DNA from 2 places in the Levilactobacillus sp. HBUAS70063 genome. Region 1 is predicted to be linked to the other one. Evidence: predicted binding sites of a transcription regulator. Region 1 holds the regulator's gene; the other holds the start of a gene.
The links. The regulator NrdR, encoded in region 1, represses ribonucleotide reductase genes. The targets are predictions, from matches to a motif close to ACACNATATATNGTGT.
Positions count from the first base shown of each region.

Region 1 (8,028 bases):
CCAGAACTGGCGTGTAAACGTGTTGGTAACCGTTGGCCACTTCCTTGTCAATGATGTACCGTTCGATCGTCCGCCGAATCGTGGCCCCATTTGGCATCCAGTAAGGTAACCCGGCACCGACCTTAGGATCAACGAAGAACAAGTCTAATTGGTTCCCGATAACCCGGTGGTCACGTTCACGGGCTTCTTGACGCTTAGCCAAGTCGGCATCCAGGTCGGCTTGCTTGTAGAAGGCTGTCCCATAAATCCGTTGGAGCATCGGGTTAGAGGACTTGCCTTGCCAGTAAGCACCGGCAACGGAAAGCAACTTGAACTTCTTCACGTCACCCGTGTTGGCTAATTGGGCACCGTCACTCAGGACTTCGTGATCGCCAACCTTTAAGAAGTTCACTTGGTCGCCGTCAACGGCCTTGATCAAAGCCGTCGTGTAAGGATCGTCCTTGGCCTTGGCTAAGGCGTCATCCTTGCTGACCGTCAACCGTTCGATGTCGAGCTTGTCACCCACCAACTTTTCAACGATCACGGCAATGGCGTCTAATTCATCGACGCTAACTTGTTGGTCGTCCTTGTCGGTATCCACGTAGAAGCCATCTTCGTCGGCGCTAACTTCACCCAAGCGAATGGCTGGGAATTCCTTCTTCAAGGCAATCCGAACTAAGGCGGCGGTGGTGTTCCGCAGAACCGTCAGCCCATCGGCATCGCTCTTCGTGACGATTTCAATGCTCCCGTCATGCGCGATGGGGGTTAAGTTGTCGATTAACTCGCCGTCCAACTTGGCCGCAACGGCCTTCTTGCCTAAGCTAATTGAAATCGACTTGGCAACATCTTCTGGCGTGGTACCAGCAGCGAATTCTTTAACGTTGCCGTCTGGAAATTTAAGTGAAATACTTGCCATAATTTTCAATCTCCCTTATTGATTTTGGGCTGACCAACGAAAAAATCCCCAGTGCCAAAGAAGGCACTGGGGACGTCATTAACGTGGTTCCACCCGATATTTTTCACGAGACTACTCCCGTGAACTCTAATCGTCGATAACGGAACGGACCGGCCGGAAATTTCCTCCCGACAGCTAGGAAAGTGGTAATGTCGGCGGGCGCTAAGTCGGCTTCCAAGCAAGGCCAACTCTTCCTGTAAACGTCTCTGCCAACACCATGTCTTTCGTCATAGCTCGTGTGGTTTCACTGACTATTAAACACTTGCGACTAATTATTGTCAAGCGTTGATGCCGAAAAATTATCGGCTAAGTTACCAGAAATTCCGAACGCCCAGCAGCCCCTACTGCGGTCGCCGATTAGCCCCCACCATGGTAATCTCACGCGCCAGGAAGCGAATCCGTTGCATCAGCCGCTGGGCCTTTAACGGTTCGTCATCCCCCCGCGTCGAAATCCGCAGGTGTTCTTTTTCCAGCTGGGCCATGGAGAAGTTGGAGCTAAAGAACGTGGGGAGTTCCTCTTGCATCCGGTATTCTAAGATAACGCCCAGCACGTCGTCTCTGACCCAGGCCGACATGGCATCGGCCCCGATATCATCGATCATCAGAACCGGGGACTTCTTCAAGGCATCGAGTTTTTCCGCCACGCCGTTTTGGGCGATCGCGTTCTTCATTTCCACCGCAAAGCTGGGGAAGTGAACCAACGTGGTGGTGTACCCATCGGCGGCCAACTGATTGGCCACGGCTGCCAAAAGATAGGTCTTCCCCACCCCAAAGCTGCCGGCCAGGTAAAGTGCCTGGTGACGACGCTTCGGATTGGCTTCGTAGGCGTCGATAAAGTCCAGTGCGGCCATTAACGCCTCGGCACGGTCCTCGTCTTGATCGAAATTAGCCAGCGCGGCCTCACGAATATTCTTGGGCATCGCGATGGACTTCACCCGCTGACGCAACTGCTGCTGCGCCTGTTTCTCCAAGGTGTCGGCGGTCGGCACGTAGGCCACGTCGATCAGGTGATTCGACACAATCAGTTGCGGTTCATACCCCGTGGCAAACGTGGTGCCCCCCTTCGCGAGCTTTTCGCGTTCCGAGACAAACTCATACAGTTTAGCCGCCGAACGGGTGAGCACGTCTTCCGCCAATTCCTGCTGGTGGTCGTGATAGAACTTAGTCACGGTCGGGTCATCGTAGACCTTCGCCATGAGTTGACGATAGTTATCGTTTAAATGCCGCTGACTCATCAGTTGCTGCATGGTCTTACTTAAATCTTCCATTGGCTAGTCCTCCTTCCCTTTACTGCGTTTCTCCAAGCGGGCAATCCGCTGCTGCAATTGCTTTTGTTGGGCCGTCGTGAGCTTGGCCTTAGTGGTGGCTTGCGCCGTGCCATCTGGCTTCTTCGCCCAGTCCGGTAAGGTCTCCTTAACCGTCGGCTGCCGGCGCGAGCGTCGCGGCTTAGTGGCCGCCTGCTGGCGCTCCCGAATCTTCTGGATGGCCAGCTGGGGCGTGTTAATCTTGGCCTTACTCCAGTCGTTAGCAATCGTGTCCAGCAGGTTCTTATTCAACGTGGGCCGATCCTCATCGACCAGCACGTGATAAATCATCAGATTCAAGACGGACTCGGGGAATAATTGCCGGCTCACTAGGTCGCGGACAATCCGCTGCTCGCCGTCCGTCACGAAGCCGCCGGTATTTTGCTTAATTCCCTGTAGGAAGGCCGCCGGTGCCGTATTGGCCGCCACCTTAATCAGCGCTTGTTCGGCGCTCGAAGCCCCCTTAACATCGGTCGCGGCCGGTGCTGGAGTGGCCGGCGCAACCGAGGCCTGCCGGTGTTGTAAACCAAAGGCCTGGGCAACGATGCGTTTGAACTGCTCCGGATTGAAGACGTTGGTCGCCAGGTCGGTGGCCTCACCAATATAACGGGCCATCGTCGGTTCGTCTAAGCCATAGGTCGCATGCTCCGTCAACAAGAGCTGGCGATACTTGCTGACCGCTCGCGTATCCACGAAGGACCGCTCCAGCAGTTCTCCCAGCAGTTTAAAATCAAACTGGACCTGGTCCGCCGATAAATTGGGACCACTGGCTGGTGACGAGGTTTCGCGATTATGGGTAATCACCGCGGGAATATCTCGCAGCTCATCCCCATCAACGTGAAACACGTCTAAGAAATTTTTGGTAATATTCTGTTCATTTTCGCTTGGCTTGGCGACCGGCGTATTCGCCGTCACCAATGCCTGGTAAAGCTCTTCGCCCACGACACCCAGCAACTGAACGCTCAGCAGGTCATCCTTAAAGAAAGCCTGCGGCGTCAGTGGCGCATGGAGCTCGTAGACAAAGCTCGACAGGTCGTCCTCGGTCTTCACTCGCGTGGTCAATAACCCCGTGGCTTCCAACCGCAAACGCGCCGCATACAGGTGGGCTAAGTCGAGGCTCAGTTCCGCAAGTAAGATGGCGTGGCGGTGATAACTTTCCCGTTCGGGTAGCCAAAAAAGGGCCGAAAAGAGCCCCGTGGCACTCGGTCCAATAATCGGCTGATAGAGTTGCGTAAGCGTCTGCCAGCTCTGATCGGTCAGGCGGTCGGCCAGCCGGACCAAAAAGCCCGTTTTCGGCTGCAATTGGTGCCAGGAATCCTCCATGCCCTATTTCGCCTCGCTTTGCCGATGGTTCCGGTCCTTGGCCTTCGCCTTATCCTTATCCATCATGTCTTTTAATTCATTGAAGAAGACGCCGGTATCCTTAAACTGCCGGTAAACACTGGCAAATCGGATGTAGGCAATCTCATCCACGTCAACCAACCGGTTCATGACGTATTCCCCGATTAGCTGACTGGAAATCTCATTAACCCCCAACGCGCGAATCTTATTCTCGACGTCATCGACCATCTTAGTCATGACATCCATCCCCACCGGTCGTTTCTCCGCCGAGCGGATGATGCCGCGTAGAATCTTCTCGCGGTTGAATTCCTCACGCGTCCCGTTCTTCTTAATTACCAACAGCGGTGTCACTTCAACTCGCTCAAACGTTGTGAACCGAAAGCCACAGCTCTCGCACTCACGGCGCCGGCGGATGACGCGCCCATCGTCGGTCGGTCGACTATCGACGACCCGCGATCCATTATGATGACAGTGCGGACACTGCATTTTGGTCACCTCATTTTTTCATTGGTTCTGATTGATTTAAACGTTAACAACACGTCGACCGTTCACCACGGTCAGCTCCCACCAATTGCTCAGTCGGACTTAATCGCCGACGACGAGCCTAAATTAGTGGTGTCAAGCCATTTTACCACTTGTTGGCGCGTTTCGGCAATCGTTCCCGCGTTATCAATCACGACATCGGCGCGGGCCACCTTCTTTTCAATCGGCCATTGCTGGTCAATTCGCGCCTGCGCGGCCGCCTGGGTGAGGCCGTCTCGGGCCATCAACCGCTGCCGTTGAATCGCTGGCGTGGTGGCCACGACCATGACGTGGTCCACCAGATGAATCAAGTAACCCACCTCGTAAAACGTGGGGGCATCGATCATGATGGCCGGCACGCCTTGTTTCCGGTACGTAGCCAGCTGACGGGTGATTTCCGCCTGAATTAAGGGCGTGGTGATGGCTTCCAACCGACGGAGTTCCGTCGGTTGACCAAAGACCAACCGGCCCAATTTATGGCGATTCAATTGCCCATCCGCCTGACGGTAGTCCGCCCCAAAGGTGGTCAAAATCTGCCGCAATCCCGGCGTTCCCGGGGCAACCACCTCACGGGCAATCACATCTGCGTCGATGATGGTCAAACCGGCCTGTCTGAGCCAGACACTGACCGTGGATTTTCCCGTGGCAATGCCGCCGGTCAAGCCCCACACCTCAGTCATGGGCCAAACCTTCTTCCACAGCTTCCGGCGGATACGGCTGGCAATGCGGACAGAAGTGGGTTCCGCGCTGGGCCACCTTAATCTTCACAATCTCGGTCCCACAGCGCTCACAGGGTTCCCCCTCGTGGCCGTAGACGTGTAGCTGATTCTGGAAGTTCCCCGCCTCGCCAAAGGCCGTGGAGAAGGAGTGAACGGTGGTGCCGTGCCCGGCAATTGCGCGCCCAATCTCCTGGATAATGGCCTTTCGTAGCGTGGCGAGCTGATCGGTCGTCAACGTGTCAACCGGCGTCAGCGGATTAATCTTCGACAACCACAGAACCTCATCCGCGTAAATGTTGCCTAACCCGGCAATGCGCGACTGGTCTAGCAGAAATGGCTTGATAATCTTATGGGACTTGCCAAAGATGCGTTGCATGTACGCCAGTGTTAACGTTTCTTCCGTGGGCTCCGGCCCCAGTTTGCCCAGCGATGGCAGTTCGATTCCCTCCGTGCCGGTCTTAACCAAGCGCATTCGGCCAAATTTCCGGGTATCGTTGTACCGCAGTTCCCGGCGATCCTTGAGATAAAAAATCACGTGGGTGTGTTTAGGCACCGGGCTTCCCGCGGGTTGAACGTCATACTTGCCCTCCATCCGCAGGTGAGAGACCAGCGTCAGGTCCCCGCTGAGCCGAAAGAGCAGGTACTTTCCCCGCCGGTCGACCCGTTCAATCTTCCGGCCAATCAGGTCGGCCGTAAAGATCTCGGCGTCCGGTCGCACCATCTTGGGATAAAAGACGTCGACGTGGTCAATCGTCGCACCGCCCACGAGACTCTCTAAGCCCCGCCGAACGGTTTCAACCTCTGGTAATTCTGGCATACATTCTCTCTCCTTTGTAGCTACTTGGCGTCATACCAGGTTGGCCCGTAGTGACTCTCAACCTTCAACGGGATTTCCAAATCAATGGCGGAATCCATCACGCTCGGGACCAGCTTAGCCAACGTTGGAATCTCCTCGGCGGGTGCCTCGAAGATCAACTCATCGTGAACCTGCAGAAGCATCGTGGCTTGTAGGTCTTGGATGGCCGCTTCCATGCGAATCATCGCAATCTTGATAATATCGGCCGCACTCCCTTGAATGGGCGTGTTCATCGCGGTTCGTTCGGCAAAGGACCGCTGATTGAAGTTCCGCGAGTTAATGTCTGGCAAATACCGCCGCCGGTGTGCGATGGTCTCCACGTACCCTAACTCATGGGCTTGTTGCACCATGCGTTCCGTATAGGCCTTGACACCGGGGTACTCCTCAAAGTAGGTGTCAATAAAGTTCTTGGCCTGTTTACGCGTAATCCCAATGTTCTGGGACAGCCCGAAGTCACTGATACCGTAAACAATCCCGAAGTTAACCGCCTTGGCCTGCCGCCGAATGTTCGGCGTGACCTCGGCATCGGGGGCCATCTTAAAGATTCGCCGGGCCGTGGCCGCGTGAATATCCTCGCCCTCTCTAAAGGCTTCTTGCATGTTGGCATCGTGACTCATGTGGGCCAGTACCCGCAGTTCAATCTGCGAGTAGTCGGACGAAAAGATCTGCCAGCCCGGGTGCCGCGGCACAAAGGCCTTCCGAATCGTCCGGCCCTCTTCAGTTCTGACCGGAATGTTTTGCAGGTTCGGGTCAACCGAAGATAGCCGGCCCGTCTGCGTCAACGTTTGCAGGTAGCGGGTGTGGACCTTCTGATCCTCAGGGTGAATCACCTTGAGCAGGCCCTCCACATAGGTCGACTGAATCTTGGCAATCTTGCGGTAGCGCAGGATGTTCTCGGCAATCGGCGCATCGGCCGCCAGTTTCTCCAGCACGCCCACCGCCGTGGAGTAGCCGGTCTTGGTCTTCTTAATCACTGGTAGGCCCATCTTCTCAAACAAGATGTGACCCAACTGCTTGGGCGAACCAATGTTAAATTCCTCGCCGGCCTCCTGATAAATGGTCTGTTCAATCTCGGCGAGTTGCTCGGTAAACTTGCTCCCCATGGCCTCCAGCTCACTGGCGTCCACGGTAATCCCGGCGATTTCCATCCGCGCCAAGACGAAACTCATCGGCAATTCAATCTCCCGGTAGAGCTTGGTTTGTTCGTTTTCATCGAGGCCCTCGAATAATTTTGGCCGTAGCTGTTCAATCGCGCGGGTCTTGCGGGCCAGATGCTTGAAGAAGACCTCATCATCTTCGGGGATGGCCCGCTTGGCCCCCTTGCCATAAATATCCTCATCGGTCGCTACTTGCTCGTAGCCGTGTTCCATCGCCACCCGACCGAGGTCGTTGCTGTTGTCGTAGGTGTTCAACAAATACGAGCAGAGTAACAGGTCGCAGTCTACGCCGGCTAACGTCAGGCCTAAGCGATTCAAGCCCACGTACGTCCGTTTGGCGTCAAAGACCTGCTTGGCAACGTCAGAAGACGTCAGAATGGTCTTTAACGGCTCCTGCTGTAGGAGGCTGGCATCGCGGCTAACCCACCAGTGGTCGTCATCACCAATGGCAAAGCCAGCGAAGGGCGACGTGTGGTAATTTTCATCCGGCATTTCCAAGTAGAATTCACAGCCATCGGCGGTAAAATCGGGTAGCGCCACCATGTTATCGGCCGTCAAAACAGTGTAATCGATATCCTTGAGACCTGGCGTGGCGGTCGGTGTGTCGCCCTCGAAGTCCATCTTGCTCAGGAAGGTCCGGAAGTTCATGCGTTGATAAAAGGCCACCAGGTCGTCGCGGTTCGGCCCTTGATAGACCAGGTCGGCCACCTTTTTTTCGACCGGCGCATCGCGATTAATCGTGGCGAGTCGTTTGGCGAGCAAGGCCTGATCGTGGTCCGCCACCAGGTGTTCCTTGAGTTTCTTGGCGGTAATGTCGTCGATATGGTCGTAGATGCCCTCGATGCTACCGTACTTGCCGACCAGGTCCACGGCGCGCTTGGGTCCTACGCCAGTGACGCCGGGATAATTATCGGAGTTATCCCCCTGAAGGCCCTTGATATCAATGATCTGTTCGGGGGTCACGCCCATCTTCTCCTTGACGTAAGCCGGGGTGTAGCGTTCGATCTCGCTAACCCCCTTCTTGGAAATGGCTACCGTGGTGTGGTCGTTGGCCAACTGGGTAAGATCCCGGTCCCCGGTCACGATGGTCGTGGTAAACCCTTCGGCCTCGGCCTGCTTCGCCAACGTCCCGATGATGTCATCGGCCTCGTAATTCGGCAGCTCATAGGTCTGAATCCCCCGTGCGGCCAAGAGT
Region 1 is NZ_JBANSM010000001.1:32,227-40,254, reverse strand. It holds gene thrS (threonine--tRNA ligase) at 1-895, opposite strand, end outside; gene dnaI (primosomal protein DnaI) at 1,276-2,202, opposite strand; gene V8I28_RS00260 (replication initiation and membrane attachment family protein) at 2,206-3,561, opposite strand; gene nrdR (transcriptional regulator NrdR) at 3,565-4,065, opposite strand; gene coaE (dephospho-CoA kinase) at 4,155-4,781, opposite strand; gene mutM (bifunctional DNA-formamidopyrimidine glycosylase/DNA-(apurinic or apyrimidinic site) lyase) at 4,774-5,637, opposite strand; gene polA (DNA polymerase I) at 5,658-8,028, opposite strand, start outside.

Region 2 (8,028 bases), 540 kb from region 1:
CTGGGATGAAATGTTCGACCTGCCCGTCTACGCCCTACACGATCCGCAATTGGCCAAGCAGCTGCTCATGTACCGGTACCGCCGTTTACCCGCGGCCAAAAAGAACGCCCAAGCGGCCGGATTTGCCGGGGCCATGTACCCTTGGCAATCCGGTGAGGTGGGCGACGAACAGTCTCAGGTGGTCCATTTGAACCCCTTAACGAACACCTGGGATCCCGACTACTCATCGCTCCAGCGTCACATCTCCCTGGCCGTGGCCTACAACGTCATCATGTACACCCACATTACCGGGGATCAGGCCTTCATGACCGACTACGGCTTGGAAATGTTGGAAGAAATCGCCCAATTCTGGCTCAGCAAGGCCAAGTTCGACGAGCAGACGCAACGTTACACCATTGACCAGGTCATGGGACCCGACGAATTTCACGAAAACTATCCCAACTCAGACGATACCGGTCTCAGCAATAACGCCTACACTAACCTGATGGTCACCTGGCTCTTCAACCAACTGACCACGTTGCGGCAAAAATTGCCACAGGCCAAGGTCCAGGCGGTCGACCAGAAGACCGACTTCACCAAGGCCGTGGCCGAAAAGCTCTACGGGGTTAGTCACCACTTGAAGCTCGACATCAACGAAGACGGCATTATTGGCCAATTTGAGGGCTACTTCAAGCTCCCACAACTCGACTTCAGTAAGTACCAGAAGAAGTACGGCGACATCTCCCGAATGGACCGGATCTTAAAGGCCGAGGGCAAGACCCCCGACGCCTATCAGGTCGCAAAGCAGGCCGATGCCTTAATGGCCTTCTACAGTCTGGACGCCAAGACGGTCATGGGCTTGCTGAAGCAGTTGGGTTACGACCTGCCGAAACAGGCGCTGCTCAAAAACCTGCAGTTCTACCTCGACCGCACCACCCACGGTTCCACCCTCTCTCGTATCGTCTACGCCGTTCTAACGGCGATGGCGGGGAACATGGACCAGTCGTGGCAACTCTTCTCTCAGGCCCTGTTATCCGACTATTACGACATTCAAGGCGGTACCACGGCCGAAGGGATTCACCTCGGGGTCATGGGCGCCGTCACCCTCATGTCCACCCGGCACTACGCTGGCGTTGACGTGTTGGCACCGACCATCACCGTTAAGCCGCATCTGCCGAAGCAGTGGCACGCCCTGCGGTTCAGTCAGTTAGTCCGCGGCATCCGCTACCACTTCGCGATCGACCATCACCAGGTCAAGGTCACGGCGGATCACGCAACCACCCTCACCATTGGTCAACATCAAGTTTCACTAAAACCGCAACAACCCGCAACTATTTCATATTAAGGAGTGTTTTTCATGACAAAGTTCGCTGATATTAAAGGATTCGTTTTCGATTTAGATGGGGTCATCACGGATACCTCCGTGCTCCACGGCACCGCTTGGCACCAACTGGCCGACTATCTCGGCGTGGCCTGGAGCGAAGAGCTCGCTAACGGCCTCAAGGGCATTAGCCGGATGGACTCTTTGGAAATGATCTTAAAGGCCGGGGGTAAGGAAAACGACTACACCCCAGCCGAAAAGGAAGAACTCGCCGCTAAGAAGAATACCAATTACGTGGCCGAGGTCGACAAGATGACACCAGCCAATATTTTACCCGGGATGAAGGCCTTCCTGGACGATCTACGGGCCAAGGGCTACCAATTGTCACTGACCTCCGCTTCGAAGAATGCGCCGCGGGTCTTGAGCAAACTGGAATTGGCCGACTACTTCCCTAAGGTTGTTGACCCGGCCAGTCTGACGCACGGTAAGCCCGATCCTGAGATTTACACTAAGGGCGCCGAGCTCCTGAATCTGCCCGCCGATCAATGCATCGGGGTCGAAGATGCGGCCGCCGGCGTTCAGGCCATCAACGCGGCCGGTGAGGTCTCCCTGGGCATTGGCGATGCCACCGAATTGGGCGCCGCCGACATGGTCTTCGCCAACACGGCGGACGTCACGTTAGCTAATATCGAGAAGAAACTCGGTTAACGCAACAGGTTTCAGCAACGCGGGTAGTCGCGATTTCGGTCGCAACTGCCCGTTTTGTTTTGCCCACCTACTTATTACTAATGTAAAAAATCACGATTGGGTTGCGGCCAAAAGTCGACCTTTACCAAATTTTACAAACTCTCCCAGTCACTCAACACGGGTAATGCCTCATCTGAGTCGGTCGCCGCCACTCCCCTGGCCAACTCTGCCCTCAGTTTCAGGCCGGCTAAAATCGCCGCTTTTTGCCGTAAAAACGGCGTATCCTCTACCCCGCTCTGATCAGCCGGTCATTGGATACGCCGTTCGTTATTTTTTAAGTTACTGAATCAGCCCAAAATGCCGCAGGCCCTTGACGATCCCGTCGTCCATATTCCCGGAGGTCACGTAAGCCGCCTTGTTCTTGGCCTGAAAGACACCGTTGCCCATGGCGATGGGGATATCCACCTCATCGAACATCTGGAGGTCATTTAAGCCATCCCCAAACGCATAGGTTTTGACGCCGGTGAGACCGGCTTCCTTGAGAAACGTCCGAATTCCCGTTTGTTTGGTGATTCCGGTCCGCATGGTGTCTAGTGCCCGCGGATTATTACGCACGAAGGACAACGTGCCGGCAAATTTTTCCTGATAAATCTTCTCCTTGTCACGATTAAAGACGTTCAGGAAGTTTATCTCTTGGTGCTGATACCACGTCGGGTCGACCTGGGCATCCAACCGAAGTAATTTAAAATTATCAACCGTATCCTGGTTGGCTTGACTCAACCGGAAGCCGCGATTGTTGAAGTAGCCCAGTGGATCGCCCTGCGCCTTAGCGAAGGCCGTAATCTCGTCGAGCGTGGCCTGGTCGATGACCGCGGCCGTTAATTTTTTGCCCTGATACTGGACGTAACTCCCGTTAGCACTGACCACAGCGTCGATGCCGGTCGCGTCGAGGACATATTGAATCTCAAAAATGTTTCTTCCAGTCGCAATAACTGGTAGAATATGATGTTGTTGCATTTCTTGAATGGCTGCGACACTTGTCGGTAAAACATTCTTGTCGTCGTCAAATAAAGTCCCATCCAGATCAAAAAAGACGATTGCTTGATACATTTAATCAACCTCCTAAATCCACTAATACCAACGGTTTCATTATACAACAATGACCAAAGGACCGGAAATGGCGGAAATTTTTCTTCCCGGCAGATGTAGTAGTCAGTCATTTTATGGTACACTATATCTTGTATTTCTAATAAAAGAGGGGCTATCATGGTGATAATTACAGCTGGAATGATCGGGGTCGGCAAAACGACCCTAACTGGAAAAATCGCATCACACTTAAATACGCAAGCATTCTTCGAACCCGTTGGTGATAACCCGGTGTTACCGCTCTATTACCGGGACCCGAAGCAATATGGTTTCTTGCTTCAGATTTACTTCTTGAACAAACGCTTTAGTATGATTAAGCGGGCGCTCGCGGACGACAACAACGTCTTAGACCGCTCCATCTACGAAGACGCCCTGTTCACGCGAGAAAACAACGCTGAAGGTAACATCACGGACACCGAGCTTGAGGTTTACTTACAACTCCTCGACAACATGATGAACGAATTAAACGAGCTGCCAAAGAAGGCGCCAGACTTACTGGTCTATGCGGACGCCGACTTTGACACCATCCTTCACCGGATCAAGAAGCGTGGCCGGGACTACGAACAATTCGACAACAATCCTGAACTGGAATCCTACTACAAGAAGATGTGGACGGCTTACCAAGGTTGGTTTGCCGATTACGACATCAGTCCTAAGATCAAGATTGACTTACAAAAGTATGACCTTGACCAACCAGGCAACACCGAAATCGTTCTGGGTCAGATTGACGAAGCCCTCAAGAGCATTCGCACCGACACAGCGGTTTAAAACCCAAAAATCTCCCGTAAACCAACACTGGTTTGCGGGAGATTTTTTGATCTAGTGATCGGCCGTTTCGGATGGCAATAGAATAATCTGGCTGTCGCCATCGTCATATGCCAAGACGGTATCCGGTAGTTCGGGAGCATAAGCGAAATTGGTATCAAACCCTGCGCTCAACGCAGCGGGCTGATCGTCCGCATCCATTTGAACGTATTCAAACGTGGTGGTCCCTTGATTGTTGTGCAGTTTGAACGTTAATAGATTCTCCAATGGGAAGACCCCTTGAAGATCGTGGTCGATAATTTTCCAAACGGCGTCGATCATGTCGCCGGGTAGAACCGCAACGGTGCCGTAACTGGCATAACGTGCATGATTTTTTTCGAACATTTTCTTCGCCTCCACTCTCGGTCATTTAGAACTATTATACCGTACTCACCTGTAAAACGGGAATAATTACGCTTGATGGTCACTGAGACTCTGGGTCTCGCGCCGGTCAAACAGATTGACGATAAAGGACAAGACGATCAGGAGCACCCCAGCAATAAAGATCAGATGGAGCCCTTGATACAGAATACCATGAAGCGTGGGTAAAAGGTGTGCTGGCAAATCTTTGGCCGTCTGTGGGTTAATCAACTTATTCATCATTGCCAGGTTGGTGCCGGCATGGCTGGCCACGCCGCGGGCCATGGCAACGTTCATGATGATACCTAAGACTGAAACCATGACGGTCTGTCCCAAGGTCCGGGCCAGCGTATTAAACGAGGTCGCCACGCCAATCTCATCGACGGCCACCTTGCTTTGAACCGTCACCGTGGTGGTGGTAATCGTAATCCCAAAGCCAGTTCCACAAATAGCGGCAATTACGAAGAAGCTCCAAAATGGCGTGGTTGCGGGAATCACGGCCATGGTCACCGCCCCTACGAGCACCAGGCTCAGGCTAATATTGACAATCTGATACGGCGACCGCTTCATTAATAATTTACCGGCGATAAAGGACCCGACAATCCACATCAAGGAGCTCGGGGTGATGGCAAAACCGGCCTCGGAGGCCTTTAACCCCAGCAAGCCTTGGGTCCAGGTGGGCAGGTAGACTTCAAAGCCCATGATGAACCCGCTCAATAATGCTGCGATTAAGTTTTGGACCACGAAAGTTCGGTTAGCGAACAAGGCCATGGGAATCAGCGGATCATTGGCCCGTTTTTCCTGGCGAATGAACGCCCAGAACGCCAGGATGGCCACGATAAAGCCGGCAATCACCCAGGTCACGTTCAGGTCGCCCTCACCGAGAAGCTGGAACGTCAGCATGACCGCCAGCAAGCCGACGGACAGCCAGATACAACCGGCCCAATCCATGCTGAAGGCCTTGCGTTGAGTATTTTCATTGAGATAAAACCAGATTAGCCCCATCGTGACAATTCCAATCGGAATGTTAATGAAGAAGATCCAGTGCCAGCTGAGCTGATCGACGATGAAGCCCCCCAATAAAGGCGCAACAACCGCCGCAATTCCCCAGGCGGACCCATTGAGGCCCATCACCCGGGCACGCTGCTCCACCGGGTAAATATCGGCTAGAATCGTAAATGAGACGGGCATGATGGCCCCGGCACCAATCCCCTGCAGAGCGCGCCAGGCAATCAAGGTCTCCATGCTATGCGACATCCCCGATAACGTGGACCCCAGCACGAAGATGAAGAGCCCGACCAAAAAGACCACCTTGCGGCCCATGGTATCGGCCAGTTTGCCATAGATTGGCGTGGCGATCGCACTGGTCAGCAAGAAGATGGAGAAGACCCAGTTCATCAGGGCCACCCCCCGCAAATCACCGACGATGGTCGGCATGGCGGTTGAGACAATTGTTCCTTCAACGGCGGACATAAACGTTGCCACAAAAACAGCAATCGTGACAACTTTAACGTTTGTTTGTTTCTTAACCATAATTTCCTCCTACCGTTGGGCCCCACCACACAACGAAACTGAGTAGCCAAGCGCGCTACTTCCCAAGTTCTGTTTGAAACAGTAATACCTTATATTATCACGGGTCATCCCTAAAAAAACAACCCCTGAGAAAAATAAACCGGCACGGTGCTTCATTTTCTGGATAGCGTGGACATGTGGGCTGGCCGTCTTGTCGTTGCCCACCGCGTCCCAGCTCATCTGGGGCGAACGGTAAGGCGACCAGCTCACGCAAAGTTTCCGATGACAGGACCTCTGCCGGATGCAGGCCACCAGTCTCGACGTTCTTGCCGCCAACCAAAAAATCCCACTAGCAAGTCGTTAGCCCACTAGCAGGATTGGAATTTAAACGTTAATCAGGATACTTTACTTGCAAGCCGCCTTCAAGGCATCGACCTTGTCCGTGTGTTCCCACGGCAAGTCAATGTCGGTCCGGCCAAAGTGACCGTACGCCGCCGTTTGCTTGTAGATTGGCCGCTTCAAGTCGAGCATCTTAATGATGCCAGCTGGACGCAGGTCAAAGAGTTGACGAACGGCTTGGGCTAATTTGCCTTCCGAAACCGTCCCGGTGCCAAACGTGTTGATGGAAACGGAAACGGGTTCCGCCACCCCAATGGCGTAGGCGATCTGAACTTCACATTCGCTGGCTAATTTAGCCGCCACGATGTTCTTGGCGATGTAGCGGGCCGCATAACTCGCGGACCGGTCCACCTTGGTGGCATCCTTACCGGAGAAGGCCCCACCACCATGGTGCGCGGCGCCACCGTAAGTGTCCACGATGATCTTCCGTCCGGTCAGACCGGCATCCCCTTGGGGACCACCAATCACGAAACGACCCGTTGGATTGATAAAGTATTTCGTTTGATCGTCTAACAAGTTAGCCGGAATGACTTCCTTAACCACTTGGTCGATGACGTCTTGACGAATCCGATCGAGCGTCACGTCCGGATCGTGTTGCGTACTCAAGACGACCGTGTCGACCCGCATTGGCTTGCCGTCATCGTCGTATTCAACGGTGACTTCCGCCTTGGCGTCTGGCCGTAAGTAATCAATGGTGCCCATCTTCCGCAAGCTGGCAATCCGCCGCATTAAGGCGTGGCTCAGCGTGATTGGCAGGGGCATTAATTCTGGTGTCTCATCGATGGCGTAACCAAACATTAACCCTTGGTCACCGGCACCAATCTTGTCTAATGGATCTTCGTCACCCTCACGCGTTTCGTAGGAATCATCGACCCCTTGCGCAATGTCTGGTGATTGTTCGTCGATGGCGACCAAGACGGCACAATTGTCTCCGTCAAAGCCGTATTGACCGTCCGTGTACCCAATTTCTTTAATGGTTTGGCGAACGACCTTCTGGATGTCCACGTAGGCCTTGGTTGAGATTTCACCGAAGACCAGCACGAGGCCAGTCGTCACGGACGTCTCACAGGCCACCCGTGAATCCGGGTCCTGTGCCAGCAGTGCATCTAAGATGGCGTCGCTGATCTGGTCAGCAATCTTATCTGGATGCCCTTCTGAAACGGATTCCGACGTAAATAAATGTCTTTCTTGCAATGGATATTCCCCCTAGATAGTGTTGACGACGAGTTGACCGATAATCTCGCGTCAGTCGGTTACAAGGCAGCTTCACTAAATTCGTGAATCCTATCGGGAATTGACTCATAACTTAAGCATTCTAACATACATTAAGGAGGGTTAAAAGAAAGCACACCGTTTTTTTGCAAAGAATGATTGACCACGGTCAAAACAATATCTATTATAAAAGACAATACTAAAATCTTTGAAATGGAGCGATTCCATGACCACAATCATGGCCTTCTTTAAAAATCGAACGGTTCAACAGCTGTTCACCTTTGCGTTTTTCCAGAATATTCTCTGGTGGGTCGCCGGATCCACGGCGGCAACCGGCACCCCACTGGCCACCGACGTCAAGATTTACCTCGGCGGCTACGGCATGCTCCTAGCGGCCGGCTACTTTCTGATTCTTAAACGGCGCTTCCAATCGCACATCGGTCCCATCCTGGTGGTGGCCGCGGCCACCCTGGGCTTCTTAGCGGCTCCGCATGATCATCTAGTCCAGCTCTTCGCCCTCCTGCTTTGCATCTTTCTGGTGCTCGCGTGCGTCCCCCAGCTAGGCTTGCAATCCGTCTACGGCCTGGTGGTCTTTAGCTTTCTAGCCG
Region 2 is NZ_JBANSM010000001.1:569,798-577,825, forward strand. It holds gene V8I28_RS02690 (glycoside hydrolase family 65 protein) at 1-1,324, shown strand, start outside; gene pgmB (beta-phosphoglucomutase) at 1,337-2,008, shown strand; gene V8I28_RS02700 (Cof-type HAD-IIB family hydrolase) at 2,327-3,097, opposite strand; gene V8I28_RS02705 (deoxynucleoside kinase) at 3,254-3,901, shown strand; gene V8I28_RS02710 (DUF960 domain-containing protein) at 3,953-4,282, opposite strand; gene V8I28_RS02715 (MDR family MFS transporter) at 4,349-5,830, opposite strand; gene metK (methionine adenosyltransferase) at 6,215-7,402, opposite strand; SMK box riboswitch at 7,400-7,518, opposite strand; gene V8I28_RS02725 (hypothetical protein) at 7,647-8,028, shown strand, end outside.
Region 2: a site for NrdR is predicted at 3,216-3,231, ahead of V8I28_RS02705 (deoxynucleoside kinase). Genes of this name have one in related genera too.